DNA from 3 places in the Kitasatospora sp. NPDC024654 genome. Region 2 is predicted to be linked to each of the others. Evidence: riboswitches for the same ligand, from Rfam matches in the RefSeq annotation. Region 2 holds a riboswitch; each other region holds the start of a gene.
What was found. Region 2 has a riboswitch for cobalamin ahead of cobN (cobaltochelatase subunit CobN). Riboswitches for the same ligand answer to the same signal wherever they lie in the genome.

Region 1: it holds a riboswitch for cobalamin, as region 2 does, so the genes downstream of both, ACZ38L_RS05540 (ribonucleoside-diphosphate reductase subunit alpha) here and cobN (cobaltochelatase subunit CobN) in region 2, are expected to answer to the same signal.
Region 3: it holds a riboswitch for cobalamin, as region 2 does, so the genes downstream of both, metE (5-methyltetrahydropteroyltriglutamate--homocysteine S-methyltransferase) here and cobN (cobaltochelatase subunit CobN) in region 2, are expected to answer to the same signal.

The regions. Positions count from the first base shown of each region.
Region 1 covers NZ_JBVHLF010000006.1:36,106-45,861, forward strand. Annotated here, with positions in the region: gene def (peptide deformylase) at 1-556, shown strand, start outside; gene ACZ38L_RS05530 (glycoside hydrolase domain-containing protein) at 716-2,704, shown strand; gene ACZ38L_RS05535 (ribonucleotide-diphosphate reductase subunit beta) at 2,792-3,748, opposite strand; gene ACZ38L_RS05540 (ribonucleoside-diphosphate reductase subunit alpha) at 3,811-6,204, opposite strand; cobalamin riboswitch at 6,398-6,527, opposite strand; gene ACZ38L_RS05545 (hypothetical protein) at 6,796-7,545, shown strand; gene ACZ38L_RS05550 (GNAT family N-acetyltransferase) at 7,559-8,071, opposite strand; gene ACZ38L_RS05555 (nitroreductase family deazaflavin-dependent oxidoreductase) at 8,191-8,667, opposite strand; gene ACZ38L_RS05560 (TetR/AcrR family transcriptional regulator) at 8,925-9,686, shown strand.
Region 2 covers NZ_JBVHLF010000015.1:16,528-26,283, forward strand. Annotated here, with positions in the region: gene ACZ38L_RS11985 (precorrin-2 C(20)-methyltransferase) at 303-1,823, opposite strand; gene ACZ38L_RS11990 (precorrin-8X methylmutase) at 1,820-2,446, opposite strand; gene cobG (precorrin-3B synthase) at 2,443-3,693, opposite strand; cobalamin riboswitch at 3,827-3,971, shown strand; gene cobN (cobaltochelatase subunit CobN) at 4,089-7,721, shown strand; gene ACZ38L_RS12005 (GDSL-type esterase/lipase family protein) at 7,799-8,959, opposite strand; gene ACZ38L_RS12010 (class I SAM-dependent methyltransferase) at 9,040-9,681, shown strand; gene ACZ38L_RS12015 (ArsR/SmtB family transcription factor) at 9,716-9,756, opposite strand, start outside.
Region 3 covers NZ_JBVHLF010000051.1:13,929-23,684, forward strand. Annotated here, with positions in the region: gene ACZ38L_RS26110 (MerR family transcriptional regulator) at 1-620, shown strand, start outside; gene ACZ38L_RS26115 (TIGR00725 family protein) at 1,086-1,559, shown strand; gene ACZ38L_RS26120 (bifunctional 2-methylcitrate synthase/citrate synthase) at 1,757-2,890, opposite strand; gene prpB (methylisocitrate lyase) at 2,909-3,817, opposite strand; partial or broken gene ACZ38L_RS26130 (MmgE/PrpD family protein) at 3,817-5,323, opposite strand; gene ACZ38L_RS26135 (short-chain fatty acyl-CoA regulator family protein) at 5,585-7,021, shown strand; cobalamin riboswitch at 7,367-7,588, shown strand; gene metE (5-methyltetrahydropteroyltriglutamate--homocysteine S-methyltransferase) at 7,729-9,756, shown strand, end outside.

The DNA.
Region 1 (9,756 bases), on a different contig from region 2:
GGAGCCGGACCTCTCCAAGGGCGCCGCGCGCCCGATCACGGTGGTGGGCAACCCGGTGCTGCACCGCGAGTGCAAGGAGGTCACCGTCTTCGACGCCGACCTGTCCGCGCTGATCGACGACATGTTCGTCTCGATGTACGCGGCCGAGGGCGTCGGCCTGGCGGCCAACCAGATCGGCGTGGACGCCAAGGTGTTCGTCTACGACTGCCCGGACGACGACAACGTCCGGCACATCGGCCACGTGATCAACCCGGTGCTGGAGGAACTGCCGGCCGAGCGGCGGCTGTTGGACGACGGCAACGAGGGTTGCCTCTCGGTGCCGACCGCCTACGCCGAGCTGCCCCGCCCCAACTACGCCGCGGTGACCGGCCAGGACAAGGACGGCAACCCGATCCGGGTCGAGGGCACCGGCTTCTTCGCCCGCTGCCTGCAGCACGAGACCGACCACCTGTACGGCTACCTCTACATCGACCGGCTCTCCAAGCGCGACCGCAAGGACGCGCTGCGGCAGATGGCCGAGGGCACCGCGAAGTACGCCACGGTCCCGAACGACTGACACGTCGTCGGCGCGAATCCGCGGTCGTCCCGCTCGGCGGGGCGGCCGCGTCGGCGCATTCGAGGGACGGCGCGGAGTGGCGTACCCCGGAGGGCGCAAGAGCCCCGCATACGATCTGTTGATGGCTAGTCACCGATCGTATCCCCAGGGGGACGTGCCGTGCGGAGACGACTGACCGGTATCGCCGCCGCCACCATCGTGGCGGCGGCCTCGCTTTCCACCGGCGCGGCCGGGGCCCGGGCCGACAGCGCCACCCGGCTGGTGGAGTACCAGGGTTACCAGTTGCGGGTGCCGGCCGACTGGCGGGTGGTCGACCTGGACCGGGAGCCGGACAGCTGCGTCCGGCTCGACCGGCACACCGTCTACCTGGGCACCCCGGGCGCCGAGCAGGACTGCCCGGCGCACCTGCCGGCCGGCCGGGGTGACAACCTGCTGATCGAACCGGTCCCGGCGCCGGTCTCCGGGCGCGAGGCCGCGCCGGTGGTCGAGCCGGGCCGGGAACTGCCCGCGCAGGTGCTGGCGGCCGGGGCGGCGGACCACGAACTGCGGGCCGAGCTGCGCGGCACCGGCCTCCAGGTGACGGCCAGTTACGGAACCGACCCGCGGCGGGTCAACCGGATCCTGGCCGGCGCGCGGCTGAATAAGGCCGCCCCGGTGCGCCCGCCACGTCCGGCCGCCGTGCCGCAGGCCGCGGGCAGCACGGCCGTGCCGGGCACCGACGCCACCGGCAGGGGGTTCGACACCTGCGCCGCGCCGTCCGCCGCGACGATGTCCGCCTGGCTCGGGCACTCGCCGTACCGCTCGGTCGGCATCTACATCGGCGGCCCCTCGCAGGCCTGTGCCCAACCGAACCTGACCGCCGACTGGGTGGGCGGGCGGGCCGCCCAGGGCTGGACCTTCCTGCCGGTCTACGTCGGCCCGCAAGCCACCATCGGCTCGGTGCTGATCGACGCCGACCCGACCGCCGCCGGCCAGCAGGGCGCCGCCGCCGCCGCCGACGCGGCCAACAAGGCCGCCGGGCTGGGCTTCCACCCGGGCTCGGTGCTCTACGCCGACCTGGAGGCCTACAACCCGGCCGGCTACAGCGCCCGGGTGCTCGCCTACCTGGCCGGCTGGACCAACGGGCTGCACGCCGCGGGCTACCGCGCGGGCGTCTACTCCAGCGCCGGCAGCGGGATCAGGGATCTCGCCGGGCAGTACGACAACAGCGGCTACCCGCGGCCGGACGTGGTCTGGTCGGCGGCCTGGAACGCCGACCAGACCACCTCGTCCGCCGCCATGGGCCTGCCCGGACCGGGCTACTGGCCGAACGACCGCCGGGTCCACCAGTACTCCGGCGGGGTGAGCGAGACCTGGGGCGGCAGCCGGCTGAACATCGACGGCGACGCGCTGGACGTCGGCTCGCCCGCCGGCGCGAACAACCTGGCCCCCGGCCAGCGGCTGGACGCCGGGCAGAGCGTCTCCAGCTCGACGATGACGGTGACCATGCAGACCGACGGCAACCTTGTCGCCTACGCGGCGGTCGGCGACTCGGCGGCGGATCCGGCCATGTGGAGCACCGGCACCCAGGGCAACCCGGGCGCCCACGTGTTGATGCAGTGGGACGGCAACCTGGTGGTCTACCGGCCTGACGGCACGCCGATCTGGAGCAGCGCCACCTACCGGCCCGGCTCCTCCGCCACCGTGCAGGCGGACGGCAACTTCGTGGTCTACGCGCCCGGCGGCGGTCCGACCCGTGGCGGCGCGCTGTGGGACTCGGGGACGTACCAGGTCTGGCCCGTCCTGCCCGGCGGCACGGTGCTCGGCCCGGGCGAGTGGACCGAGGGCGCGCTGACCCGGCTGATGATGCAGGCGGACGGCAACCTGGTGATGTACCGCAGGCGGGACGGCGCGGTGCTGTGGGCCAGCGACACCGAGCAGAACCCCGGCGCCTACGCGATCCAGCAGAGCGACGGCAACTTCGTGGTCTACCAGGCGGGCGGCGGGCCGAACAGCGGCGGCGCGCTCTGGGCGAGCGGCACCTGGGGCCACCCGGGGGCCTACGCGGTGATGCAGGACGACGGCAACCTGGTGGTCTACCGTGCGGGCGGCGGGCCGAGCAACGGTGGCGCGCTCTGGGAGAGCGACACCTACCTCACCGCGCGCTGAACACCGGACGGCCGCCGTCCCCGAGCGAACCCGCTCGGGGACGGCGGCCGTTGCCGCCGGTTCGGAAGTCCTCCCGGGACGTCCTTCTCAGAAGTCGTCGTCGAAGGAGACCGAACCCTCCACGGCTACCTGGTACGCGGAGACCCGGCGCTCGAAGAAGTTGGTCAGCTCCTGGACGTTCTGCAGCTCCATGAACCCGAACGGGTTGCTGGAGCCGTAGCGGATCGGCAGGCCGAGGCGGGCCAGCCGCTGGTCGGCGACGGCCTCCAGGTACTGGCGCATGGACTCGGTGTTCATGCCGGGCAGGCCGTCGCCGCACAGGTCCTGGGCGAACTGCAGTTCGGCCTCGACGGCCTCCTCCAGCATCTCGGTGACCTGCTTGGCCATCTCCTCGTCGAAGAGGTCGGGCTCCTCCTCGCGCACGGTGTCGACCACCGAGAAGGCGAAGTCCATGTGCATGGACTCGTCGCGGAACACCCAGTTGGTGCCGGTGGCCAGGCCGTGCAGCAGGCCGCGGCTGCGGAACCAGTAGACGTACGCGAAGGCGCCGTAGAAGAACAGGCCCTCGACGCAGGCGGCGAAGCAGATCAGGTTGAGCAGGAAGGCACGGCGGTCCTCCTTGCTCTGCAGCGAGTCGATGTGGTCGACCGCGTTCATGTACTTGAAGCAGAACTGCGCCTTCTGGTGGATGGAGGGGATGTTCTCCACCGCCGCGAAGGCCGCCGCGCGGTCGTCCGGGTCGGGCAGGTAGGTGTCCAGCAGGGTCAGGTAGAACTGGACGTGCACCGCCTCCTCGAACAGCTGCCGGGAGAGGTAGAGCCGGGCCTCGGGTGAGTTGATGTGCTTGTAGAGGCTCAGCACCACGTTGTTGGCGACGATCGAGTCACCGGTGGCGAAGAAGGCGACCAGCCGGCCGATCAGGTGCCGCTCGCCCTCGCTCAGCTTGGCGAGGTCGGCGACGTCGGAGTGCAGGTCCACCTCCTCGACGGTCCAGGTGTTCTTGATGGCGTCCCGGTAGCGGTCGTAGAACGACGGGTAGCGCATCGGGCGCAGGGTCAGCTCGAAGCCCGGGTCCAGCAGGTTGTTCGGGCGGTTGGGGGTGGTACTCACTGGCAGGCCTCGCAGGACTCGGGGTTCTCCAGGGAGCAGGCGATGGCGGCCTCCTGCTCCGGGGTGAGGGTGGGGGAGGGGATCGCGACGGCGGGGCGCGCGGCGCCGGTGGCGGCCTGCGCGATCCGGGTGGCCGGTCGCGACCGCAGGTAGTAGGTGGTCTTCAGACCGACCTTCCAGGCGTACGCGTACATCGAGCTGAGCTTGCCGATGGTGGGTGCGGCCATGAAGAGGTTGAGCGACTGGCTCTGGTCCAGGTACGGCTGGCGGGCGGCGGCCAGGTCGATCAGCGCGCGCTGGGGCAGCTCCCAGGCCGTCCGGTAGCGCGAACGGACCTCGGCGGGCAGCCAGTTGAGCTCCTGCACCGAACCGTTGGCGTCCCGCAGGGCGTCCCGGGTCTGCTGGTCCCAGACCCCGAGGTCCTTCAACTCCCGTACCAGGTAAGGGTTCACCTGGAGGAACTCGCCGGACAGGGTCTCCCGCTTGAACAGGTTGGAGACCTGCGGCTCGATGCACTCGTAGACGCCCGCGATGGAGGCGATGGTCGCGGTCGGGGCGATCGCCAGCAGCAGCGCGTTGCGCAGGCCGGTGGTGGCGATCCGGGCCCGCAGGGCGTCCCAGCGCTCGGCCCAGTGCGGGGTGGCGCCGGCGAAGTGGTCCAGGTGCAACTGGCCCCGGGCGGCCCGGGTTTCGCCGTACGCGGGGTGCTGCCCGAACTGCTCGGCCAGCTCGCTGGAGCGCTCGTAGGCGGTCAGCATGATCCGCTCGGAGATCAGCGTGGAGAGCTCCTTCGCCTCGGCCGAGTCGAAGTCGATCCGCAGCTGGAAGAAGACGTCCTGCAGGCCCATCACGCCCAGACCGACCGGCCGCCAACGGGAGTTGGAGGTGCCGGCCTCGGTGGTCGGGTAGAAGTTGATGTCGATGACCCGGTCCAGGAAGGTGACCGCGGTGCGCACGGTGGTGTCCAGCCGGTCCCAGTCCATCGCGTTCAGCAGGTCGCCGGCAGTGGCGCCGGCGGCCACGTGGGCACCCAGGTTGACCGAACCCAGGTTGCAGACCGCGGTCTCAGAGTCGTCGGTGACCTCCAGGATCTCGGTGCAGAGGTTGGAGGAGTGCACCGTCCGGCCGGGCAGCGCGGTCTGGTTGGCGGCGCGGTTGGCCGCGTCCTTGAAGGTCATCCAGCCGTTGCCGGTCTGCGCGAGGGTGCGCATCATCCGGGCGTACAGGGTCTGAGCCGGGATGGTGCGGACCGCCTTGCCGGCGGCCTCGGCCTTCCGGTACGCCTCGTCGAACTCCTCGCCCCACAGGTCGACCAGCTCGGGGACGTCGGCGGGGGAGAAGAGCGACCAGTCGGCGTTGGCGTTCACCCGGCGCATGAACTCGTCCGGGATCCAGTGCGCCAGGTTGAGGTTGTGCGTGCGGCGCGCCTCCTCGCCGGTGTTGTCGCGCAGCTCGAGGAACTCCTCGATGTCGGCGTGCCAGGTCTCCAGGTAGACGCAGGCCGCGCCCTTGCGCCGGCCGCCCTGGTTCACCGCGGCGACCGAGGAGTCCAGGGTGCGCAGGAACGGGACGATGCCGTTGGACTTGCCGTTGGTGCCGCGGATCAGCGAACCGCGCGAGCGGATCCGGGAGTAGGACAGGCCGATGCCGCCGGCGTGCTTGGACAGCCGGGCGATCTGCGCGTAGCGCGAGTAGATCGAGTCCAGGTTGTCCAGCGGCGAGTCCAGCAGGTAGCAGGAGGACATCTGCGGGTGCCGGGTGCCGGAGTTGAACAGGGTCGGCGAGGACGGCAGGTAGGAGAGCGTGCTCATCAGCCGGTACAGCTCGGCCACCTCGGTGACCGACTCGGCGCTGTCGCCGACGGCCAGGCCGCAGGCGACCCGGAGCATGAACTGCTGCGGGGTCTCGATCACCTTGCGGGTGATCGGGTGGCGCAGCAGGTAGCGGGACTGCACGGTGCGCAGGCCGAAGTACTCGAAGCGGTCGTCGCCCCGGCGGTCGATCAGCGCGTCGAGCGCGGCGGCGTGTCGGGCCACGAAGTCGGCGGTGGTGTCGCCGATCAGGCCCTCGGTGTGGCCGACGGCGATCGAGGCGGCGAACGAGATCGCGCCCTGGCTGACGGCCTCGTCGGCGATCTCCTGGGCGAGCAGTCGGGCGGCCAGCTTCGAGTACTGCGGGTCCTCGGCGATCATCGACGCGGCGGCCTCCACGGCCAGCCCGCGCAGCTCCGCGAAGTCGGAGCCGGCGTGCCGGCCGCGCAGTGCGGCGGCGGCGACGTGGCCGGGGTCCACCTGGGGGAGGTCGCTGCTCCGGTCCGTCAGCGTCCGGAGGAGCGCGGCGCCGGGCTCCGACCGGTCGAGGGGGTCGGTGCTGGTTCCCTGGGCGGGCAGGGTGGCTGAGGCAGCGGTGGTCAAGGCGCTCTCTCCTGGCGACGGCGACGGACGGTGGGACGAACCGGACCGGGGCAGCGCAGGGGAGCTCGGCGCGGCCACCCGTACCCGGCGGCGCGCTGCGGCGGCATCCCCGGCCCACCCGCGAGGCCCGGACACAAGCTGGACGTGCTTCAAGGCCTCTGCGGGGAAGCCGTGTGGCACACCGTCGGCAGGTACTCGGACTCGCCGGCGCCTCGTGGGGGCGCCCGCTCACCGCTGCGGGGCAGTCCCGGACTCACACCGGGTTCCCCTGCGTCGACAGCGAGAGCGAGCATACATGTAGTGGTGGCTGATGGATGTAACACCCACATGTAGTGTGGCGTGGCGTGGCGGACTGGTGACGGAGGCGGGTCGGTGAGCCACCGCTTCGGACACGGATCGATTACCGGGCTGGGTGGACGGCCCGGTGCGGGCGGGCTGAGGGTGCGTCGGCGGGGATCCCGGCGTGTCAGCTGCCGGGGTGTCATAGGATCGTCACCCGTGAGTGAAGGGGCGGGGGATTCGGGAGCGGGCTTCGGGTACCCGGGGTACCCGGGAGAGCCACCAGGCGTGCTGCCGGGCGCGCCGCCCGTCGTGGCCACCGCTCCGGTGGAGTACTGGACCGCGCTGGCCGACCGCTCGGCGGCCGAGGCCCGTCGCCGGGGCCGGCTGCGGGTGCTGCTGGGGGCACTGGGCGTGCTCGTGGTGCTGGGCGGGGCCGGGGCGGCGGTGCTGCTCGCGAGGTCCCCGGCCACGCCTCGGGCGGCGGCCGTGGCGGCCGCGGGGGCTTCGACGGCGTCGGTGGACCCGACCACCCCGCTCTGGGACGCCGCCACCGACACCGCGCCGCTCTCCGCCGCCGGCCTGTTCCCCGAGCCGACCGTCACGGTGGCCGGCGCCACCTGGACCCGGGCCGCCGAGGCGGCCACCGAGCCGTGCTGGAAGGCCACCACCGGCGGGCTGGGCAACCTGCTCGCGGCCCAGGACTGCCGTCAGGTGATCAGGGTCAGCTTCGTCACGAGGGACAGCGTGGTGACCCTGGGAGTCGCCGTCTTCGACCACCGGAGCCAGGCCGACGCCGCGTTCGCCGGCTTCCAGGGGCAGCTCCAGGGCCTGGCCGCCCCGGGCGCGGTGTCGTTCTGCACCGGTCCGGGCTGTGCCGGCACGCACGGCACGCTGGGCCGGTACGGCTATCTCACGGTCGAGGGCACGGTGAAGCCGGGCGGCGCGGCGCAGGACGCCACCGCCACGGCCGCCGCGCCGGCCTTCGACGCGTACCTGCGGACCCGCCTGCTGCAACGCGCGGCGGCGGTGGGCTGACCGGGCGCGCCGGTCAGAAGGCGAGGCTGTAGACCAACAGGTCGACCCCCGGGCGGACGCACCAGTCGCGCTCCGGGGTGCGCCGGAAGCCGACCCGCTCGTAGATCCGGTGGGCGGCGGTCATCGCCGGGCGGGTGGAGAACGCCATGCCGGCCAGGCCGAGTTCGCGGCTGCGGGTGACGCAGGCGCGCACCAGGGCCTCACCGACCCCGCGGCCACGCGAGGCCGCGGCGGCGGCCAGCATCCGGATCTCGCCCTCCTCGGGGGTGGCGATGTCGGCCCACGGGTTGCCGCCGACCGCGAAGGTCACGCAACCGAGGACGCGCCCGGCCGCCCCGCGCGAGAGATCGGCGGGATCGACGGCCACGTACAGCTCGGCCTCGGCGGAACGCCGGCGAGCATCCCGCAGCAGCTCCACGTACGACCCGTCCGGTTGGGTGTGGCCGTCACCGACGAACGCTTCGACGGTGACCTCGCCGGCCTGTTCGAGGTCGGCTTCGAGGGCGGCACGGATGACGATGTCCATCAGGTCAGTCTGCCAAGGCGCAGGTCGGAGCCGGCCGGAGGGTTCCCGCTCGGCCGGCCGGCGGCGGTGGCGCGGTGGGCGGCGACGGAGCGGTGGGTGCGCCGGCGCTCGGGGCCGGCTCAGCTCCGGCTGATCCGGAACACCGGAAACCCCGGGGTGATCCGCCGCAGTTCGGCCTCGGGGGCGTCGGCGTCCACCCCCTCGAAGTAGCCGCTGACCTGGGACTGCCACCGCTTGAGGTAGGCGCGCAGCACCTCCGGCTTCTCGTCGTCCGCCAGCTCGGTGGCGCGGAACGCCTCGGTCCGGCGGCCCAGGCGCAGCTCGCCGGTGCCGACGGCGCGCAGGTTGCGAACCCACTGGGTGTGGCCGCGCGGGGCGACCAGGTAGCGCTCGCCGTGGTGGCTGAGCGGGTTGACGGGGGTGGTGCGCCACTGCCCGCTCTTGCGCCCGCGCACTGCCAGCACCTGGGAACCCCGGAGGCTGAGGCCCAGCCCGGCGAGTCCGGCGACCAGACGGTTGCCGATCGCGGCGGCGCGGCTGCCGGAGGGGTCGAGGTAGCGCGGGCCGTCGGTCGGTGAGCCGTCGGTCGATGCCATGAGGGGGCTCCTTGGTGTGCGACGCGGGGCGGGGCGGCGGTGCAGTGGTGTGGAGCGGTGCACTCTTTCGAGAGCAGTGCTCTCGTTTCGGTGCACTGGACTCTTCCAGTGGCGGCCGGCTGAGTCAAGAGCAGTGCTCTCGTTTATGGTCGGCGATCTCTTGTGAGAGCACTGCTCCTGTTATGGACTGTTGATCTGAATTGTGACTACTGATCTAAGTCGTGTGCAGTGCTCCGAAATGTGGCAGGCTGTCACGCATGGCAGTGATTCGGACCGCCCGGGAGCGGGCTCGCGAGGAACTCACCCAGGAGATCAAGCGAGAGGCGCGCCGCCAGGTCGCCGTGGCGGGGGCGCAGCAGCTCTCACTGCGCGCGGTCGCGCGTGAGCTGGGGATGGTGTCCTCGGCGCTCTACCGGTACTACCCGAGCCGTGACGACCTGCTGACCGCCCTGATCGTCGATGCCTACACCGACCTGGCCGAGGCCGTCGAGCGGGCGCTGGTGGGTGGGTCGGCCGGCGCCGCCCGAGGGGGATCGACGGCCGGCGCCGGCCCCACCCGTGCGGAGCGCGCTCAGGGCGCACGGGAGCGCTGGCGGGCGCTCTGTGGCGCGGTGCGCGGCTGGGCCGTCGAGCACCCGCACGAGTACGCGCTGATCTACGGCACCCCGGTGCCCGGGTACCACGCGCCGGAGGAGACCGTCGCCCTGGCGACCCGGGTCCCGCTCGCACTGGTCGACGTGATCCGCGGTGCCGCCGGTCACCTGGACGGCGCCCCCGGCCGTCCGGCGTCGCCGGTGCTCGCCACGCAGCTGACCGAGTTGGCGGCCCGGCACGCTCCGGAGCTGTCGCAGGCCGTGCTGGTCCGGGCGATGATCGCCTGGACGCAGCTGTTCGGGATGATCAGCTTCGAACTCTTCGGGCGCCTGGCCGGCTCGGTGGACCCGGCGGACGAGTTCTTCGCGCGGGCGGTGGAGGAGATGGCGGACCTCATCGGCCTGCCGGAGGCCCCGGCGGACTGAGAGGGGCGGGGCGGCTGCGCGTGGGTGGGGCTGGCGGGAGTGGTGAGCGCGGGTCCTGGCGCCTGGCGCC
Region 2 (9,756 bases):
GACGACAGCCGACACCTCCTGACCATTGGTTTCGAGGAATCCCGCTGACCAGCAGGTCCGGCGCCTCCCTCGGCAGCATGCACGGCCTGCGTTACGGGGGTGAGCGGGGTGCCTCGCCATCACGGGGATGAGAGGTAGGGAAATGACGCGGTACGGGGGGATCCAGCAGGGTCGGGCAATCGCACGAACAGTCGTGCTGTCTGCTGGTGCGTCGGGTGAGGACACCAGCTGGACCTGACCGCTCGAGCAGTACGGCCAGGTCCCGGGGCCCCTCGGTGTGAACCGAGGGGCCCCTCGCCCTTTCAGCTCTCCGGGTAGCGGCGCGGGGTCCAGACCACCTCGCTGCCGTCAGCGCGCCGAACGGCCCGGGTCTGCGAGGAGCCGACCAGCAGGATGGTCCGCATGTCGACCTCGGCCGGGTCCAGCTCGCCGAGCCGGACGGTGCGTACCCGCTCCTCCGGGCCGCCGACGTCGCGGGCCAGCACCACCGGGGTGTCCGGCGCGCGGTGCTCCAGCAGCACGTCGCGGGCCAGGCCGACCTGGGTGGTCCGGCTGCGCGAACCGGGGTTGTAGAGCGCGAGCACCAGGTCCGCGGCGGCCGCCGCGCGCAGCCGCTCGGCCACCACCGCCCAGGGCTTGAGCCGGTCGGAGAGCGAGACCACGGCGTAGTCGTGCCCGAGCGGGGCACCGGCCCGGGAGGCCGCCGCGTGGGCGGCGGTCATGCCGGGGACGATCCGCACCGGCACCTCGCGGTACGGGTCGGCGCAGGCCGCCTCCAGCACGGCGGTGGCCATCGCGAAGACGCCCGGGTCACCGGAGGAGACCACCGCGACCCGACGACCGCGCCGGGCCAGGTCGAGGGCGAACTCGGCGCGCTCGGCCTCGACCTTGTTGTCGGAGCCGTGCCGCCGCTGACCGGCCCGGACCGGGACCCGGTTCAGGTAGGTGGTGTAGCCCACCAGGTCGTCGGCGGCCGCGAGTTCGCCGCGAGCCTCGGGGGTGAGCCAGAGCGGGCCGGCCGGGCCGAGCCCGACCACGACGACACTGCCCCGGTCGGCCCGTGCGTCGTCCTCAGTGGCGGCCGGCAGCCCGATCCGGCTCGGCAGCACCGCCAGCGAGAAGTACGGCACGCTTTCCGGATCCACCTCGGCGAGCGGCGCGGTGCGCTCCCCGGTCATGGTGGCCCGCTCGACGAACTGCGCCTCCGCCAGCCGCCCGGAGCGCTCCAGGGCCCGCCGCACGGTGGGGAAGGTCCGGCCGAGCTTGAGGATCGCGGCCGAGTCGGTGGCCGCCAGCCGGGCGGTCAGCTCCTCCTCGGGCAGTGTGCCCGGCAGGATGGTCAGCACCTCCTCCGCCTCCACCAGTGGCCGCCCGAGCCGGGCCGCCGCGGCGCTGACCGAGGTCACCCCGGGAACCACCTCGGTCGGGTAGCGGTCGGCCAGCCGCTTGTGCATGTGCATGTACGAGCCGTAGAACATCGGGTCGCCCTCGGCGAGCACCACCACGTCGCGCCCGGCGTCCAGGTGCGCGGCCAGCCGGGCCGCCGCCTCGGCGTAGAACTCGTCCATCGCCCCGCGGTAGCCGCCCGGGTGGTCGGTGGTCTCGGTGGTGACCGGGTAGACCAGCGGCTCCTCCAGCTGCCCCTCGCGCAGGTAACGGGCGGCGATCGAGCGGGCGATCGAGCGGCCGTGCCGGGCGCTGTGGTACGCCACCACGTCCGCCTTGCCGATGAGTTCGGCGGCCCGCACGGTCATCAGGTCCGGGTCGCCGGGGCCGAGGCCGACCCCGTAGAGCCGCCCAACCGAATGCTGACGATCCGTCATTCCACTTCACTCGCAATCGCGTTGAGCGCGGCAGCGGCCATCGCGCTGCCGCCACGGCGCCCGCGGACCACCAGGTACTCCAGGCCCGAGGGGTGTTCGGCCAGCGCCTGCTTGGACTCGGCCGCGCCGACGAAGCCCACCGGCACGCCGATCACCGCGGCCGGTCGGGGCGCACCCGCCTCGACCATCTCCAGCAGCCGGAACAGCGAGGTCGGCGCGTTGCCGACGGCGACCACCGAGCCGGCCAGCCGGTCCCGCCACAGTTCCATCGCGGCGGCGCTGCGGGTGGTGCCCAACTCCGCGGCCAGGCCCGGCACGGCGGGGTCGGAGAGGGTGCAGACGACCTCGTTGTCGGCGGGCAGCCGCTTGCGGGTGACGCCGCTGGCCACCATCGAGACGTCGCACAGGATCGGCGCGCCGGCCCGCAGCGCGGACCGGGCGGCGGCCACCACGCCGGGGCTGTAGAGCAGGTCGGCGACCAGGTCGGTCATCCCACAGGCGTGGATCATCCGCACCGCGACCTGGGAGACGTCGGCGGGCAGGCCGGCGAGGTCCGCCTCGGCGCGGATGGTGGCAAAGGACTCGCGGTAGATCGCCGCACCGTCCTTCTCGTACTCGATCACGTGGTCCTCCGGGCGGCGGCGACCGCTGCCACCATCTGTTGGGTCGTCACTTCTGTTCCACTGTCGCCGGACTGGCGCACCGCGACGCGGTAGCCGGAGCCGGTGGCCAGCACGTCGACCCAGCGGCCGGCGGGGTGGCCGCAGCGCCGCTCGCAGCCGGACCAGTGCACCGGGAGCAGCCGCGCCTCGTCCGGCGCGTCCACCGCCAGCGCCGTCGCGGCGTCCGCGCGCACGTCGGCCAGCGACTTGGCGCAGCCGGGCGCGCCGGTGCAGGCGCTGGCCTGCTCCCACGGCGAGCGCGGGTCGGTGCGCAGGCCCGCCGCGGCGAGCCCGGGCAGCGCCGCCGGGTCGGCCCCGGGCAGCACCACGCCGCGCCAGGGGGTGATCCGCAGCTCGCCGCGGGCGGCACCGGCCAGCGCCCGCCACTGCTCGACGCTCGCCCGTCCGAACCGCAGCCCCACCGAGAGGGCGCCGCCCCCGGCCACCGCGCCGACCACCGGCCGGGTACCGGGCAGCGCGGGCGGCGAACGCCACGGCAGGCCCTCGGCACCCAGCCGCTCCGCCAGCAACGAGCCGTCCGGGTCGGCCTCGCTCACCCGCCAGGCGCCGCTGCGCAGCCGGACGAACTCCTCCGCCGCCCGCAGCGCCAGTCGTGGCCCGTCCGCGAGCCCGGCGAGCTCCGCGACGCGCGCGGACCGCCCGAGCCGCAGCCAGGCGCCGGCACCCGCCGGCCGTGCGATCAAGGTCACATCGGCGTCCAGCGCCGCGACGTCGCCGCGCCCGTCGTCCAGCGCGAAGAGGAACCGTCCGGACAGCTCCCGGGCGGTCTCACTGCCGCGCAGCAGCTCGTCCAGTTCGCGCACCCACGGCCGCAGTTCCGCGAAACCCACGCCGTCCAGCCCGGCCAGCGGCGAGGCCACGATGTTGCGCACCCGCTCGTGCGACTCCGAGGGCAGCAGCCCGACCGCCCGCAGCCGCGCGGCGAGTTCCGCGCCGGCGTCCGCCGCCAGGCCGCGCAGCTGCACGTTGCCGCGCGAGGTGGTCTCCAGCTCGCCGTCCCCCAGCGCCTGCGCGGCCTCCGCCAACGCGAGGGCCTGATCGACCGCCAGCAGCCCGCCGGGGACCCGCACCCTGGCGAGTCCGCCGTCGTCCGCCGCGTGCAGCCGCAGCGCCCCCGGGCAGGCGTCGTCGCGCCCCCGGCCGGCCCGGACGGGGGCAGGCTCGGGCGGCGTGGGAGTGGCTGACATGGCGGCGAGCATACCGATGATCCGACCGGACGTATGCCCCGCGACCAGCGTGATCCATGTCTCCGGTGTCCCTCGGCGCGCTGTGTGCTTCGTCCCGTTGCCGGCCACCCGCCGGCACCGAGGCTCTACTATGTCGCCGGGCGGGCCGGCTGGTTCGCCCTCGCCAGCGACGGCGCAAAGGGGAGGAAACCGGTGTGAAACCGGTGCGGTCCCGCCACTGTGACCGCGGCTCACCGGCCGCGGGAGCCAGGAACTCCTGCCGTCCGTGATTCTTACGGGGCGCGGACCCCGAGGAAGGCTAGCCGTATGCGCTGCCCTGCCCTGCCCGTTCCCGAGGGCCTGCCCGTTCCCGGCGCCCTGCCCCTCCCCACCATCCGCCGTGGGAGGGCCGCCGCGTGATCCTGCTGCTCTCCACCTCCGACACCGACCTGCTCTCCGCCCGCGCCAGCACCGGCCCGGTCGGCTACCGCCTCGGCAACCCCGCCCGGCTCACCCCCGAGGACCTGCCCGCCCTGCTGGAGGGCACCGACCTGGTGGTGGTCCGCTTGCTCGGCGGCCGTCGCGCCTGGCAGGAGGGGCTGGACGCGCTCCTCGCCGGCCCCCGCCCGGTGATCGTGCTGAGCGGTGAACAGGCGCCGGACGCCCAGCTGATGGAGCTCTCCACCGTCCCGGCCGGCCTGGCCGCCGAGGCGCACGCCTACCTGGCGCACGGCGGCCCGGCCAACCTGGCCGAGCTGGCCGCCTTCCTCTCCGACACCGTGCTGCTCACCGGCCACGGCTTCGCCGCCCCCGCCTCCGCGCCCGACTGGGGCCCGCTGGAGCGCACCGCGCGCCGCGCCGAGGGCCCGCGGGTCGCGGTGCTCTACTACCGCGCCCACCACATGAGCGGCAACACCGCCTTCGTGGACACCCTCTGCGCGGCGATCGAGGACGCCGGTGGCCAGGCGCTGCCGTACTACTGCTCCTCGCTGCGCGGCGCCCCGGCCGAGCTGCTGGCCGAACTCGGCCGCGCCGACGCCATCGTGACCACCGTACTGGCCGCCGGCGGCACCCGCCCGGCGGACGCCTCGGCCGGCGGCGACGAGGAGGCCTGGGACGCCGGCGCGCTCGCCGCGCTGGACCGGCCCATCCTGCAGGCGCTCTGCCTGACCTGGCCGCGCGCCACCTGGGAGGGCAGCGACGACGGGCTGTCCCCGCTGGACACCGCGACCCAGGTGGCGGTGCCGGAGTTCGACGGTCGGCTGATCACCGTGCCGTTCTCCTTCAAGGAGCTGGACGAGGACGGCCTGACCGTCTACGTCGCCGACCCCGAGCGCGCCGCCCGGGTCGCCGGGATCGCCGTCCGGCACGCCCGGCTGCGCCACATCCCGCCCGCCGAGCGGCGGTTGGCGCTGGTGCTGTCCGCCTACCCGACCAAGCACGCCCGGGTCGGCAACGCGGTCGGCCTGGACACCCCCGCCAGCGCGGCCCGACTGCTGCGCCGACTGCGTGCCGAGGGCTGGGACATCGGCCCCGAGGACGGCCCGGACGCACTGCCCGGCCTGGTCCCCGCGGAGGGCGAGCACGAGGGCGACGCGCTGATCCGGGCCCTGATCGACGCCGGCGGCTACGACCAGGACTGGCTCACCGAGGACCAGCTGGCCCGCAACCCGGTGCGGATCCCGGCCGCCGACTACCGCCGCTGGTACGCCAAGCTGCCCGCGGGCCTGCGCGCCGACGTCGAGGAGCACTGGGGTCCGCCGCCCGGCGAGCTCTACCTGGACCGCAGCCAGAACCCCGACGGTGACCTCGTGCTCGCCGCGCTGTGGGCCGGCAACCTGCTGGTGCTGGTCCAGCCGCCGCGCGGCTTCGGCGCCAACCCGGTGGCCATCTACCACGACCCCGACCTGCCGCCCTCGCACCACTACCTGGCCGCCTACCGCTGGATCGGGGCGGCCCGCGAGGACGGCGGCTTCGGCGCGGACGCCATCGTCCACCTGGGCAAGCACGGCAACCTGGAGTGGCTGCCCGGCAAGACCGCCGCGCTCTCCGCCGACTGCGGCCCGGACGCTGCGCTCGGCGACCTGCCGCTGATCTACCCGTTCCTGGTCAACGACCCGGGCGAGGGCACCCAGGCCAAGCGCCGCGCGCACGCCACCCTGGTCGACCACCTGGTGCCGCCGATGGCCCGCGCCGACTCCTACGGCGACATCGCCCGCCTGGAGCAACTCCTCGACGAGCACGCCAACATCGCCGCGATGGACCCGGCCAAGCTGCCGGCCGTCCGGGCCCAGATCTGGACCCTGATCCAGGCCGCCCGGCTGGACCACGACCTCGGCCTGGACGAACGCCCCGAGGACGACGGCTTCGACGACTTCCTGCTGCACGTCGACGGCTGGCTGTGCGAGGTGAAGGACGCCCAGATCCGGGACGGTCTGCACGTGTTGGGCCAGGCGCCGAGTGGCCCGGACCGGGTCAACCTGGTGCTGGCCATCCTGCGCGCCCGCCAGGTCTGGGGCGGCGTGCGGGCGTTGCCCGGCCTGCGGGAGGCGCTCGGCCTGGACGAGGCCGCGCTCACCCTCGGCGCCACCGACCAGGCCGAGGCGCGGGCCCGGGAGTTGGTCGAGGCGATGGAGGCCGAGGGCTGGGCGCCCGAGGCGGTGGCGAAGGTCGCTGCCGGGCTGCCGGACGCGGTGGCCGAGGTACTGGACTTCGCGGCCCGCCAGGTGGTTCCCCGACTCGCCGCCACCTCCGACGAGTTGGACGCCGTGGTGCACGCGCTGACCGGTGGCTTCGTGCCGGCCGGCCCGTCCGGTTCGCCGCTGCGCGGGCTGGTCAACGTGCTGCCGACCGGCCGCAACTTCTACTCGGTGGACCCGAAGGCGGTGCCCAGCCGGCTCGCCTGGGAGACCGGGCAGGCGCTGGCCGCCTCGCTCGTCGAGCGCTACCAGGCGGACAACGACGGCGAGTTCCCGCCCTCGGTCGGCCTCTCGCTCTGGGGTACCAGCGCGATGCGCACGGCCGGCGACGACATCGCCGAGGCCTTCGCACTGCTCGGCATCCGGCCGGTCTGGGACGACGCCTCGCGCCGGGTCACCGGCCTGGAGCCCATACCGCTGGAGGAGTTGGGCCGCCCGCGGATCGACGTGACGCTGCGCATCTCCGGCTTCTTCCGGGACGCCTTCCCGCACGTGATCGCGCTGCTGGACGACGCCGTCCGGCTGGCGGCGGCGCAGCGGGAGGCGGACACCGAGAACTTCGTCCGGGCCCACGTGCAGGCCGACCTGGCCGAGCACGGTGACGAACGCCGGGCCACCGTCCGGGTGTTCGGCTCCCGCCCGGGCACCTACGGCGCCGGGCTGTTGCAGCTGATCGACAGCCGGGACTGGCGGACGGACGCGGACCTCGCCGAGGTCTACACGGTCTGGGGCGGCTACGCCTACGGCCGCGGCCTGGACGGCCGACCGGCCCGCGAGGAGATGGAGACCGCGTACCGGCGGATCACCGTCGCGGCGAAGAACACCGACACCCGCGAACACGACATCGCCGACTCGGACGACTACTTCCAGTACCACGGCGGCATGGTGGCCACCGTCCGGGCGCTCACCGGCTCCTCCCCCGCCGCCTACATCGGCGACTCCACCCGGCCGGAGGCGGTCCGCACCCGCACCCTCACCGAGGAGGCGGCCCGGGTCTTCCGGGCCCGGGTGGTCAACCCGCGCTGGCTGGAGGCGATGCGGCGGCACGGGTACAAGGGCGCCTTCGAGATGGCCGCCACGGTGGACTACCTGTTCGGCTACGACGCCACCACGGGCGTGGTGGCGGACTGGATGTACGAGCGGCTGACCCAGGAGTACGTGCTCGACCCGGTCAACCGCGAGTTCCTCACCAGCGCCAACCCCTGGGCCCTGCACGGGATCAGCGAGCGCCTGCTGGAGGCCGCCGACCGCGGCCTGTGGGCCGAGCCGGACCCGGCCCTGCTGGACGAGCTGCGCGCCGCTTTCCTGGCCGCCGAGGGCGACCTGGAGGACGACGGCACCGAGGGCTGATCCCCCCGACGGCCGTGGGCCGGCCGGGCGTCGAACGCCCGGCCGGCCCCTGCTCGTCGACGCGACCCGGCGACCGCTCAGCCGCCGGCGACCGCGAACGGACCGCCGGCCCCGAAGACGATCTCGGCGAAGCGCTCGCCGATCCGGCGGTGGCCGGCGGGGTCCGGGTGGAGCTGGTCGGGCAGCGGCAGCTCGGCGAAGTCGGCCTCGCCGTAGAGCGAACGGCCGTCCAGGTAGTGCAGGTTCGGGTCCTCGGCCGCCCGCTGCGCGGTGATCCGGGCGAGCTCGTCCCGGATCACGTTGAGCGTCAGCCGCGAGCGGTCCGACGGGTCACCGAGGGCCCGGAAGCTCAGTCGCCGGCCGTCGAAGTCCGGCGCGATGGGGCCCGGGGTGTCCTCCTGGATGGGACAGAGGACGGGCGAGACGACCAGCAGCGGCGTGCCGGGGTGCCCCTCGCGGATGGTGTCGAGGAAGCCGTGGATCGCCGGCGCGAAGGCGCGCAGCCGCATCAGGTCGGCGTTGACCAGGTTGATGCCGATCTTGACGCTGATCAGGTCCGCGGGGGTGTCCCGCATCGCGCGCGCGACGAACGGGTCGAGCAGGGCGTTGCCGCCCAACCCCAGGTTGGTCAGCTCCACGCCACCCCGGGCGGCGGCCAGCGCCGGCCAGGTCGCGGTCGGGCTGTCGGCGTTGGAGCCGTGGCTGATCGAACTGCCGTGGTGCAACCACACCTTGCGACCGCGGTCGGGCGCGTCCTCGACCGGGGCGTCGGTGCGCAGCGCGATCAACTCGGTGATCTCGGTGTGCGGCAGCCAGATCTCGACGTCCTTCACGCCGGCGGGCAGCCCGGCGAACCGGGCGGTGCCGGGCGGGCCGGGACGGGTGACCGCGGACCAGCTGGCCATGTCGACGGTCTGCAGGTTGCCGCCGGCCACGCTGGCCCGACCGGCCGGCCTGCCGTCGACCACCAGGTCGTACACGCCGTCCGGCCGGGTCGGGCCGCCCTGGTAGGCCGTCTTCGTGGCGAGCACGTCCAGCTCGACGGCGGTGGCCCGGGTGCGGAAGGCCAACCGCACGCCCGAGGGCTGCGCCTCGACCATGGCCAGGTACCCGTCGGGGAACTGCCGCCGGGCCCAGCCGGGCAGCCGGTGCGGCAGCACACCGCGCGCGGTGCGTTCCACGTCGAGGGCGCCACGCAGCAGGCGCGGTTCGATGGGTGTGGTGATCCAGTCTGTCACCTGGGCAGCCTGCCAGCCGGCCGCCCGATCCGCACACGGTTTTCCCCCGGCACCGGGCCCGCCGGTGCCAAGCTGGGGGCATGGCTACGACTGGGGATCACGGACGGGTGCGGGTCAGCTACGACACCGTGGCGGAGGAGTACCAGGGGCGGATCGCGGGCGAGTTGACGTACAAGGTGGTGGACCGCGCGCTGCTCGGGGCAGTGGTCGAGGAGGCCGCCGGCGGGGTGGTGGCGGACCTGGGCTGCGGGCCGGGGCACGTGACGGGGTGGTTGGCGGGGCGCGGGGTGAAGGCGGTGGGGATCGACCTGTCGCCGGGGATGGTGGAGGTCGCGCGGCGGCGGCATCCGGAGGTGGAGTTCCGGGAGGGGGACCTGCTGCGGTTGCCCGCGGCGGACGGGGAGTTCACCGCGGCGGTGGCGCTCTACTCGGTGATCCACCTCGAACCCGCCGAGCTGCTGCCCGCGTTCCACGAGATGCGGCGGGTGCTGCGGCCCTCCGGCAGCCTGCTGGTCTCGTTCCACCTCGGCACCGAGGTCCGGCGGCTGTCCGAGTGGTGGGGGCACCCGGTGGACGTGGACTTCCGCTTCCTGGACGTCGAGGCCGTCGCCCGGCTGCTGGCGGCCGCCGGGTTCACCGTGCGGGCGCGGCTGGAGCGGGTCAACTACCCGCAGGAGGTGGAAACCCGGCGCGGGTACCTGTTGGCCCGGCGGACCGGGTGAGCACGGTCCGCCCGGTGCTGTGACGCGTCGCGCCTCAGTCGTGCGGCGGCAGCCCGCCGAGCCGGTGGTCGGCGA
Region 3 (9,756 bases), on a different contig from region 2:
GGCTTCAACGGATACTCATGTTGCGGGAGTTGGGAATGGGCCTGAGTGAGATCTCCGAAGTGCTGAGTCAGCAGACCGACGAGATCGAAGCTTTGAAGGCGCATCGTGAACGACTCCTGGCTGAATATGACCAACTGAGAGTGCTCGTCAACACGGTCACTCGCACGATCGTCATGCTGCAACAGAGGAAGGACGGGACGCCCATGTCGAAGATCAACCGGCCGGAAAACCTGTTCCGCGAGTTCGACGCGGCCAAGCACGACGCCTACACCCGCACGCGCTGGCCCAGGGAGTGGGACGAGTCCCGCAAGGCGCTCGAGTCCCTGACCCCCGCTGACTACGAGCGCCTCCAGCGCGAGCGGACCGCGGAGATGGTCCGGGTGGCCGAGTTCATGGAGGCCGGCAGGCCCGCCAACGACCCGGAGGTGCTCGAGGAGATCGCCGTGCACCACCGGGGCGTGAGCGAGTTCTGGACGCCCGACGCCGCGGCCTTCAAGCGCCTCGCCCAGACCTACGTGGACGAGAGCGAGTGGAAGTCGGTCTTCGAGGCGATCGCCCCCGGCCTGGCCGAGTACCACCGGGACGCGATGATCGCCTTCGCCGAGCAGCGCCTGAGCTGAACGACCGGCGCCGATCCGATCTGGCGGTCGGGTTCCCGACCGCACGAGCTCAAGAACACGACCACCAGTCGCATCGGGGGCCACCCACCCCGCCCCCCGCACCAATGGCCGCCAGGCCGTGATCCCACCGGCGCGTCCGAACTCCTATGCCAGGCAGCAGACTTGGAGAGGGACCGCCGAGTGGCGGAGGAACGCCGAGACACCGGCGGCCCCCGCGCTGAAGCCGCGTCGGGGGCCTGCCGGTGTTTCGCGCGCCAGGAAGACCTGGGGCCTGGTCTGGTGCCGTGTTGCGGACGGCCTTCGGGCTCGGTCGGGGGAGAATGCGGTGTCCGTAGGGACGACGGGAGGTGCGAGATCCCGCTCCCCACGGCATCCACGCACTTGCCGGGGCGCGCGACGGCAGCAGGGCGACAGCGGCTGCGTCGCGCGGGCCTTCGGCGCGAACCATCGGCGGACGGAGCAGCGGTGATCCAGGTGGCGGTGTGTGGGCCCGCGGAGTGCAGTGCGGCCGAGGAAGCGGCTGCCCGGGAGGTCGGTGCTCTGCTGGCCCGCTCGGGTGCGGTCGTGCTCTGCGGGGGCTACGGCGGTGTCATGGCCGCCGCCGCGGAGGGGGCGGCCGGCGCGGACGGTCTCGTCATCGGCGTCCTCTCCGGGGCCGACAGGTCCGGGGCCTCGCCCTACTTGACCGCCGCCGTCGCCACCGGCATGAACCAGGCCCGGAACAGCGTCCTGGTCGGTTCCGCGGACGCGGTCATCGCCGTCGGCGGGTCGTGGGGCACGCTCTCCGAAGTGGCCATGGCCATGAGACGAGGCGTCAAGCCGGTCGTCAGTCTCGGCGGCTGGCGGATCACGGACGCGCTGGGCGAGGCCGTCCCCGGACCTCTCCTGGCCGACAGTCCGGCGGCGGCCGTACGGCTCGCCCTGGCCGGCCGGGGCTGACACCGGCGTCACCGGCACCGCGCGGTGGTGGAGAGGATGACGGCGAGCCTGGTGGCCCGCGCCCTCGGCCAGCGGCCCGCGCCGAAGACCTGACGAGGTGGTCCGGACGTTCCCCGCCTCCGTATGGTGCCGCGCCCGGGGGAGGAGTACCGGGCGCCGGTGATCGACACGAGCTGCCCGGCGCCCCCGACCGTGGCCTACCCGAGAGCCGGCACCGGCCGCTGGCCCGGGCCGTCGTAGGAGGCCAGCGGCCGGATCAGCGCGTTGTGGGCCAGCTGCTCGGTGATGTGGGCGGTCCAGCCGGTGATGCGGCTCATCACGAAGACGGGTGTGAAGGTGGGGGTGTCGAAGCCCATCAGGTGGTAGGCGAGCCCGGCGGGGTAGTCGAGGTTGGGGTGGATGCCCTTGCGCTCCAGCATCGCCTCGCGCAGCGCGGTGTGCAGGGCGGCCAGCCGGGCCGCCGCGGGGTCGGCGGCGCGGGCCACCAGCTCGTCCAGGGCGTTCTGCATGATCGGGACGCGGGAGTCGCCGTGCTTGTAGACGCGGTGGCCGAAGCCCATGATCTTCCGCTCCGCGGCGAGCGCCTCGTCCAGCCACGCGGCGGCCCGGGCCGGGTCGTCGATCTCCTCCAGCATGTGCATCACCGCCTCGTTGGCGCCGCCGTGCAGCGGGCCCTTGAGCGCGCCGATCGCCGCGGTGACGGCGCTGTAGAGGTCGGAGAGGGTGGAGGTGACCACGCGCGCGGTGAAGGTGGAGGCGTTGAAGCTGTGCTCGGCGTAGAGCACGAGGGAGAGCTCGAAGCAGCGGACCACCTCCGGTGCCGGGACGGAGCCGAAGCACATGCGGAAGAAGTTCTCGGCGTAGCCGAGGTCGGGGTCCGGGGCGATGGGGTCCAGCCCCCGGCGGCGGCGCTGGTCCGCGGCGACCACGGTGGGCAGCCTGGCCAGCAGGGTGAGGGACTTGGCGAGGTTGGGGGCCGGCCGGTCGTCGTCCTCGGTGGGGTCCTCGGCGCCGAAGAAGCTCACGGCGGTGCGCAGGACGTCCATCGGGTGGCAGGTCCCGGGCAGCTTGGCCAGCAGCTCGGAGGTGGTGCGATCGAGCGGGCGCAGGGCGCGTTCGCGGGCCTGGAAGTCCCGCAGCTGCTCGTGGTCGGGCAGGTCGCCGTGCCACAGCAGGTACGCGACCTCCTCGAAGGAGCGCTGGGCGGCGAGGTCCTGGACCGGGTAGCCGCGGTAGGTCAGGGAGTTGGTCTCCTGGATGACGGTGGAGATCTCGGTGGTGTCGACGACGACACCGGCGAGGCCGCGGTGGATCTCGGGTGCGGTGGTCATGGTGGTGCCTCCGGTGCGTCAGGTGCCGGGCGGGAGGGTGAAGTCGAAGACGGCCGAGTCGAAGGCCGTGTACTCCTGGTAGCCGAGGAGTTCGTAGAGACGGGAGCGGGTCTGCATGCGTGGCAGCAGGGATTGCTGGGTGCCCTCGCTGGCGATGGTGCGCAGGCCCTCCTCGACCGCGCCCATGGCCAGGCGCAGCAGGGTGGCCGGGTAGAGGGCGATGTCGTAGCCGAGGTCCTGCAGGGTGTGGGCGTCGAGGAGTGGGCTCTTGCCGAACTCGGTCAGGTTGGCGAGCAGCGGCACCCCGGGGAGGGCCTTGCGGAAGGCTTCGAACTCGGCCTCGTCGGCGAGGGCTTCGGGGAAGATCGCGTCGGCACCGGCGTCGACGTACGCCTTGGCCCGGTCGATCGCCGCGTCCAGTCCCTCAAGGGCTCGGGCGTCGGTGCGGGCCATGAGCAGGAAGTCGGGGTCGCGGCGGGCGTCGACGGCGGCCCGGACGCGGCGGGTCATCTCCTCGCGGGGCACGACCGACTTGCCGTCGAGGTGGCCGCAGCGCTTGGGGTTGACCTGGTCCTCCAGGTGCAGGCCGGCCAGGCCCGCGTCCTCCATCAGCTGGACCGTGCGGGCGGCGTTCATCGGCTCACCGAACCCGGTGTCGGCGTCGATCAGGACGGGCAGGTCGGTGACCCGGGTGGTCTGCTGGGCGCGCGCGGCGATCTCGGTCGACGTGGTCAGGCCGATGTCGGGCAGGCCCAGATCGGCGGCGAGGACCGCGCCGGACAGGTAGGCGGCCTCGAAGCCGGTGTCCTGGATCAGGCGGGCGGACAGCGGGTTGATGGCGCCCGGCACGGCCAGCAGGCGTCCGGTCGCCAGCCGTTCGCGCAGCGCGCGGCGGCGCTGGGACGCGGTGGTGCGGGTGTGCAGCATCAGAACAGGCCCTTCGGCAGGCTCGCGTCGAAGTCGCGCACGGCCCCGGTGTCGACGGCTGGGAACAGATCGTCCAGGTCGCGGGCGGTCAGGTCGGCGAGGTTCTCGGCGGCGGACAGGAAACGGTCCTGGTCGGCCGGGGTGACGATGCCCTCGGTGAGGGTGCGGAACTTGGCCGCGTAGGCCGGTCGGTCGAAGGGGCGGGCGCCGGCCGGGTGGGTGTCGGCGACGGCCAGCTCGTCCTCGATCACCGAGCCGTCGTCCAGGGTGATCACCGCCCGACCGCCGAAGGCCCGCCGCTCGGGGTCGGGGTCGTGGTAGCGGCGGGTCCACTCCGGGTCCTCGACCGTGGTGATCTTCCGCCACAGCTTGACGGTCTGCGGGCGCCGGGCCCGCTCGGGGGCGTAGGAGCGCTCGTGGTGCCAGACACCGTCCTCCAGCGCGACCGCGAAGATGTAGGGCACCGAGTGGTCGAGGGTCTCACGGCTCGCGTTCGGGTCGTACTTCTGCGGGTCGTTGGCGCCGGAGCCGATGACGTGGTGGGTGTGGTGGCTGGTGTGCAGCACGATGGAGCGCACCTGGTCAAGCGGTCCGGCCTTCTCGCGCAGCCGCCGCGCCAGGTCGATGATCGCCTGCGCCTGGTACTCGGCGGAGTGCTCCTTGGTGTAGGTGTCGAGGATCGCGCGCCGCGGCTCGCCGTCCTCCGGCAGCGACACCGTGTAGGCGGCGTCGGGTCCGTCGAGCATCCAGGCGAGGAAGCCGTCCTCGCCCTCGTAGATCGGCGACGGGGAGGTCTCGCCTCGCATCGCCCGGTCCACCGCCTCGATCGCCGCCTTCCCGGCGAAGGCCGGGGCGAACGCCTTCCAGCTGGAGATCTCGCCCTTGCGGGACTGCCGGGTCGCCGTCGTGGTGTGCACGGCCTGCTGGACGGCCTGGTACGTGACGTCGGCCGGCAGCCCGAGCAGGGCGCCGATCCCGCAGGCGGTGGCCGCGCTCAGGTGGGCCACGTGGTCGATCCGGTGCTCGTGCAGGCAGATCGCCCGTACCGACGTGGATCTCGTACGCCGCGGTGATGCCGCGCAGCAGGTCGGCGCCGCCGCGGCCGGTGTGCTGGGCGACGGCCAGCAGCGGCGGGATGTTGTCGCCCGGGTGGGAGTAGTCCGCGGCCAGGAAGGTGTCGTGGAAGTCGAGCTCGCGCACCGCCGTGCCGTTGGCCCAGGCCGCCCACTCCGGTGACACGCGCACGCCGGGCGCCGTGCCGAACACCGAGGCGCCCGGTGTGCCGCCGTGCGGCAGCGCCTGCGCGCGGGCGACGGCGACCGGACGCCGCCGCAGCGAGGCCACGGCGACGGCCGCGTTGTCGATGACCCGGTTGACCGCCATCGCGGCCACGTCCCCCTCGGGCTGCCCGGTGCCGCAGGCCATGGCGGCGAGCTTCCAGGCGATCTGCTCCGCACGGGGCAGCGCCTTCGCGCTCGGGTGGACCCGTACCTGATGGTCGATCACAGGACTCCTCGACGGTTCGGCCCGGCGGCTGCCGGGCTCCTGCTGGATGGGTGGCGCTCCGCCCTCCGGCACGGTGTCGTGCCGATGACGGGGACTCCGGGGGGCCCGGCGCGCACTTGCAGCATTCCCCGGGCCGAGCCCGTGGTCGACCCGTCCATCCTGCGAAATCCGTCCAGGTCAGCGATGCGGAAGTGCGGATTTTGCGAATCCGCGGCTGCTAACTTTGCGGGTCGTGCGCCGCCGACGACGAGCAGGAGGACCGTGAACCGCACGCCTGGCCAGAAGGTCTACGCCCACGCGAAGCTGCGCCGGCTCCGTCGCGACCACGGGCTCAGCCAGGTCGAGCTGGCCCGCCGACTCGGGATCTCCACCAGCTACCTCAACCAGCTGGAGCACAACCAGCGCCCGCTCACCGCGCCGGTGCTGCTGCGGATCGCCGAGGTCCTCGGCACCGACCCGGAGTTCTTCTCCGACAGCGGTGCCGGTCGGCTCACCGCCGACCTGCGCGCCGCGCTCGCGGACGAGGCCAGTGGCGAGGAGCTGCCCGCGGACGAGCTCGCCGAGGTGGTCCGCGACCATCCGGCGGTCGCCCGCGCCCTGGTCGCCGTGCACCGCCGCTACCGTGACGCGGTGGAACGCGCCGTGACCCTCGCCGGGCCGGGGGAGTCCACCGGTCTGCCCGCCGAGCCGCACGACGAGGTCCGCGACTTCTTCTACGAGCACCACAACCACATCGCCGAGCTGGACACCGCCGCCGAGGACGACGCCGCCGCGCTGGGCATCGTGCCCGGCCGGGCGGCGGACGCCCTGGAGCACCGGCTCGCCTCCCGGCACGGCATCCGCGTCGTCGCCACCGCCCCGCCCGGGCCGGCCGCCGGCGACGTCCGCAGGTACGACCCGGTGGCCCGCCTGCTGCACCTCTCGCCCTGGCTGACCGACGGCCGCCGCGCCTTCCAGCTCGCCACCCAGCTCGCCGTCCTCGAACACGGCCCGCTCCTCGACCACCTCGCCGACGCGCCCTCCCTCGGCTCCCCGGCGGCCACGGCGCTCGCCCGCATCGGCCTCGCCAACTACTACGCGGGCGCCCTGCTGATGCCGTACACGGCGTTCCACGCCGCCGCGGAGGAGCTGCGCTACGACGTCGAGCTGCTCCAGACCCGCTTCGGCGTCGGCTTCGAGACCGTCTGCCACCGCCTGAGCACCCTGCAACGGCCCGGCCTGCGCGGGGTCCCGTTCTCCTTCCTGCGGGTGGACCGGGCCGGCAACATCTCCAAACGGCAGTCCGCCACTGACTTCCACTTCTCCCGGCTCGGCGGCACCTGCCCGCTCTGGACGGTCTACGAGGCCTTCTCCGCCCCCGGCCGGATCCTCACCCAGGTCGCCGAGATGCCCGACGGCAAGCGCTACTTCTGGGCCGCCACCACCGTGACCCGCAGCGGACCCGGGCACGGCGCCCCGCACACCACCTTCGCCCTCGCGCTCGGCTGCGAGCTGCGCCACGCCCACCGGCTCGTCTACTCCGAGGGCATCGCCCTGGACGACCCCCGCGCGGCCACCCCGATCGGCCTCGGCTGCCGGATCTGCGAACGGCAGGACTGCGTCCAGCGAGCCCGGCCGCCGGCCGGCGGCCCCCTCGTCATCGACGAGAACCGCCGCACCACCGTGCCCTACCCCGTCCTGCGGCGGCACGAGCACTGACCCCGGCGCGCCCGCCGGCGCCCCGGCCCGCCGTGACGGAGACCGGGGCACCGGCGGGCCGGGGCGGGGTCGGAGCGCCCGGTGGGGGTGGAACCCGCGACCGCCACCGGCCGGTCGCTGGCGGTCGACGAGCGCGTCGGCACCTTCGCCCCGGACCCGGACCGCGCCGACTCGGCGGGCAGGGCCCGGGCGCGCGGACCGTCCGACGAGTGGTGCCCGCTCGAGCCACCGGGGCGCCCGGCGGCTCACCGCTGCGGGGCGGTCCCGACCTCTCCACGGTCGGGATCCCTCCCACACCACCATCCGCTATCCGGACAGTCGCTGCCGGAGCTGTCCCGATGGGCCTAGGCTGTGGCTCGCAGTTGGTTCGCCCTGCCAGCCAGGCAGGCGCGTCGCAAGAGGGAACCCGGTGGAAATCCGGGACTGCCCCGCAGCGGTGAGTGGGAACGACCGCCGTCACACGCACTGGGCCCCAGCGGGGCCCGGGAAGCGACGGCCAGTAGGTGCCGGACCAACAGGCCCGGCGTGCCCGCGAGTCCGAAGACCTGCCACTGCCCGCGTGCCACCGGTGCGCGGTGATCTCGGTGACCTCGTGGGAGGGTCGGCGGGGCGGGGCGGGCACCCCCTGGTGCCGCGTTCCCCACTCTCGTACCCTCGTACCTCCGTGCTCTCCCGGGATCGCAACGCGACTCGCGAAGGAGAGTTCCGTGTCATCGAGTTCCACCACCCCGCAGGCCACCGTCTACGGCTACCCGAGGCAGGGCCCGAACCGGGAGCTGAAGAAGGCGATCGAGGGCTACTGGGCCGGCCGCGTCAGCGCCGAGGTCCTGCGGGCCACCGCCGCCGACCTGCGCCGCGACAACTGGCACCGGCTGGCCGAGGCCGGCGTCACCGAGGTGCCCACCGGGGACTTCTCGCTCTACGACCACGTGCTGGACGCCACGGTCGCCGTCGGCGCGATCCCGCCGCGCCACCGGGCCGCCGTCGAGGCCGACCCGCTGGACGGCTACTTCGCGATGGCCCGCGGCACCCAGGACGTCGCGCCGCTGGAGATGACCAAGTGGTTCGACACCAACTACCACTACCTCGTGCCCGAGTTGGGCCCGGACACGGTCTTCGCCGCCAACTCCACCAAGGCGGTCGCCGAGCTGCGTGAGGCGCTCGCCCTCGGCCACCGTGGCCGCCCGGTGCTGGTCGGCCCGCTCAGCTACCTGCTGCTCGCCAAGCCCGCGCCCGGCGTGGCCGCCGACTTCCAGCCGATCACCCTGCTCGACCGGCTGCTGCCCGTCTACGCCGAGCTCCTCGCGGACCTGCGTGCGGCCGGCGCCGAGTGGGTGCAGCTGGACGAGCCGGCGCTGGTCCAGGACCGCACCCCGGCCGAGTTGAACGCCGCCGCTCGGGTCCACCGGGAACTCGGCGCCCTCACCGACCGGCCCAAGCTGCTGGTCGCGACCTACTTCGACCGGGCCGGCGAGGCGCTGAAGGTCCTGGCCAAGGCTCCCGTCGAGGGCGTCGGCCTGGACTTCACCGGCCCCGGCGCGGCCAACCTGGACGACCTCGCGGCCGTCGGCGGCCTGCCCGGCAAGCGCTTGGTCGCCGGCGTGGTGGACGGCCGCAACATCTGGATCAACGACCTGGAGAAGTCGCTGTCCACCCTGGCCGTACTGCTCGGGCTGGCCGACCGGGTCGACGTCGCCCCTTCCTGCTCGCTGCTGCACGTCCCGCTCGACGCCGACCGGGAGCGCGACCTCGCCCCGCAGGTGGCCCGCTGGCTCGCCTTCGCCCGGCAGAAGACCACCGAGACCACCATCCTCGCCCGCGGTCTGGGCGAGGGCGCCTCCGCGATCACCGCCGAACTCGCCGCCAACCGCGCCGACCTGGCCTCCCGCGCCGCCTCCGCCCTCACCTACGATCCAGCCGTCCGGGCCCGGACGGCGGCCACCACGGCCGCCGACGCCCGCCGTGCCCAGGCCTACCCCGAGCGCGCCGAGGCCCAGCGCACCCGGCTCGGCCTGCCGCTGCTGCCGACCACCACGATCGGTTCCTTCCCGCAGACCACCGAGCTGCGCACCGCCCGCGCCGACCTGCGCGCCGGACGCATCGACGCCGGCGCCTACCAGGAACGGATGGAGGCCGAGGTGCGCGAGGTGATCGCCTACCAGGAGAAGGCCGGGCTGGACGTCCTGGTGCACGGCGAGCCCGAGCGCAACGACATGGTCCAGTACTTCGCCGAACGGCTCACCGGCTACCTCGCCACCCAGCACGGCTGGGTCCAGTCCTACGGCACCCGCTACGTCCGCCCGCCCGTGCTGGCCGGCGACATCTCCCGCCCCGAACCGATGACCGTCGACTGGTACCGCTACGCCCAGGACCTGACGGACCGCCCGGTCAAGGGCATGCTCACCGGCCCGGTCACCATGCTCGCCTGGTCCTTCGTCCGCGACGACCAGCCGCTCGCCGAGACCGCCCGCCAGGTCGCCCTCGCCCTGCGCGACGAGGTCACCGACCTGGAGGCGGCCGGCGCCGCCGTCATCCAGGTCGACGAACCCGCCCTGCGCGAGACCCTCCCGCTGCGCGCCGCCGACCGCACGGCCTATCTGGCCTGGGCCACCGAGGCCTTCCGGCTCAGCACCTCCGCGGTTCGGGCCGACACCCAGATCCACACCCACATGTGCTACGCCGAGTTCGGCGCCATCATGACCGCCATCGACGACCTCGACGCCGACGTGATCTCC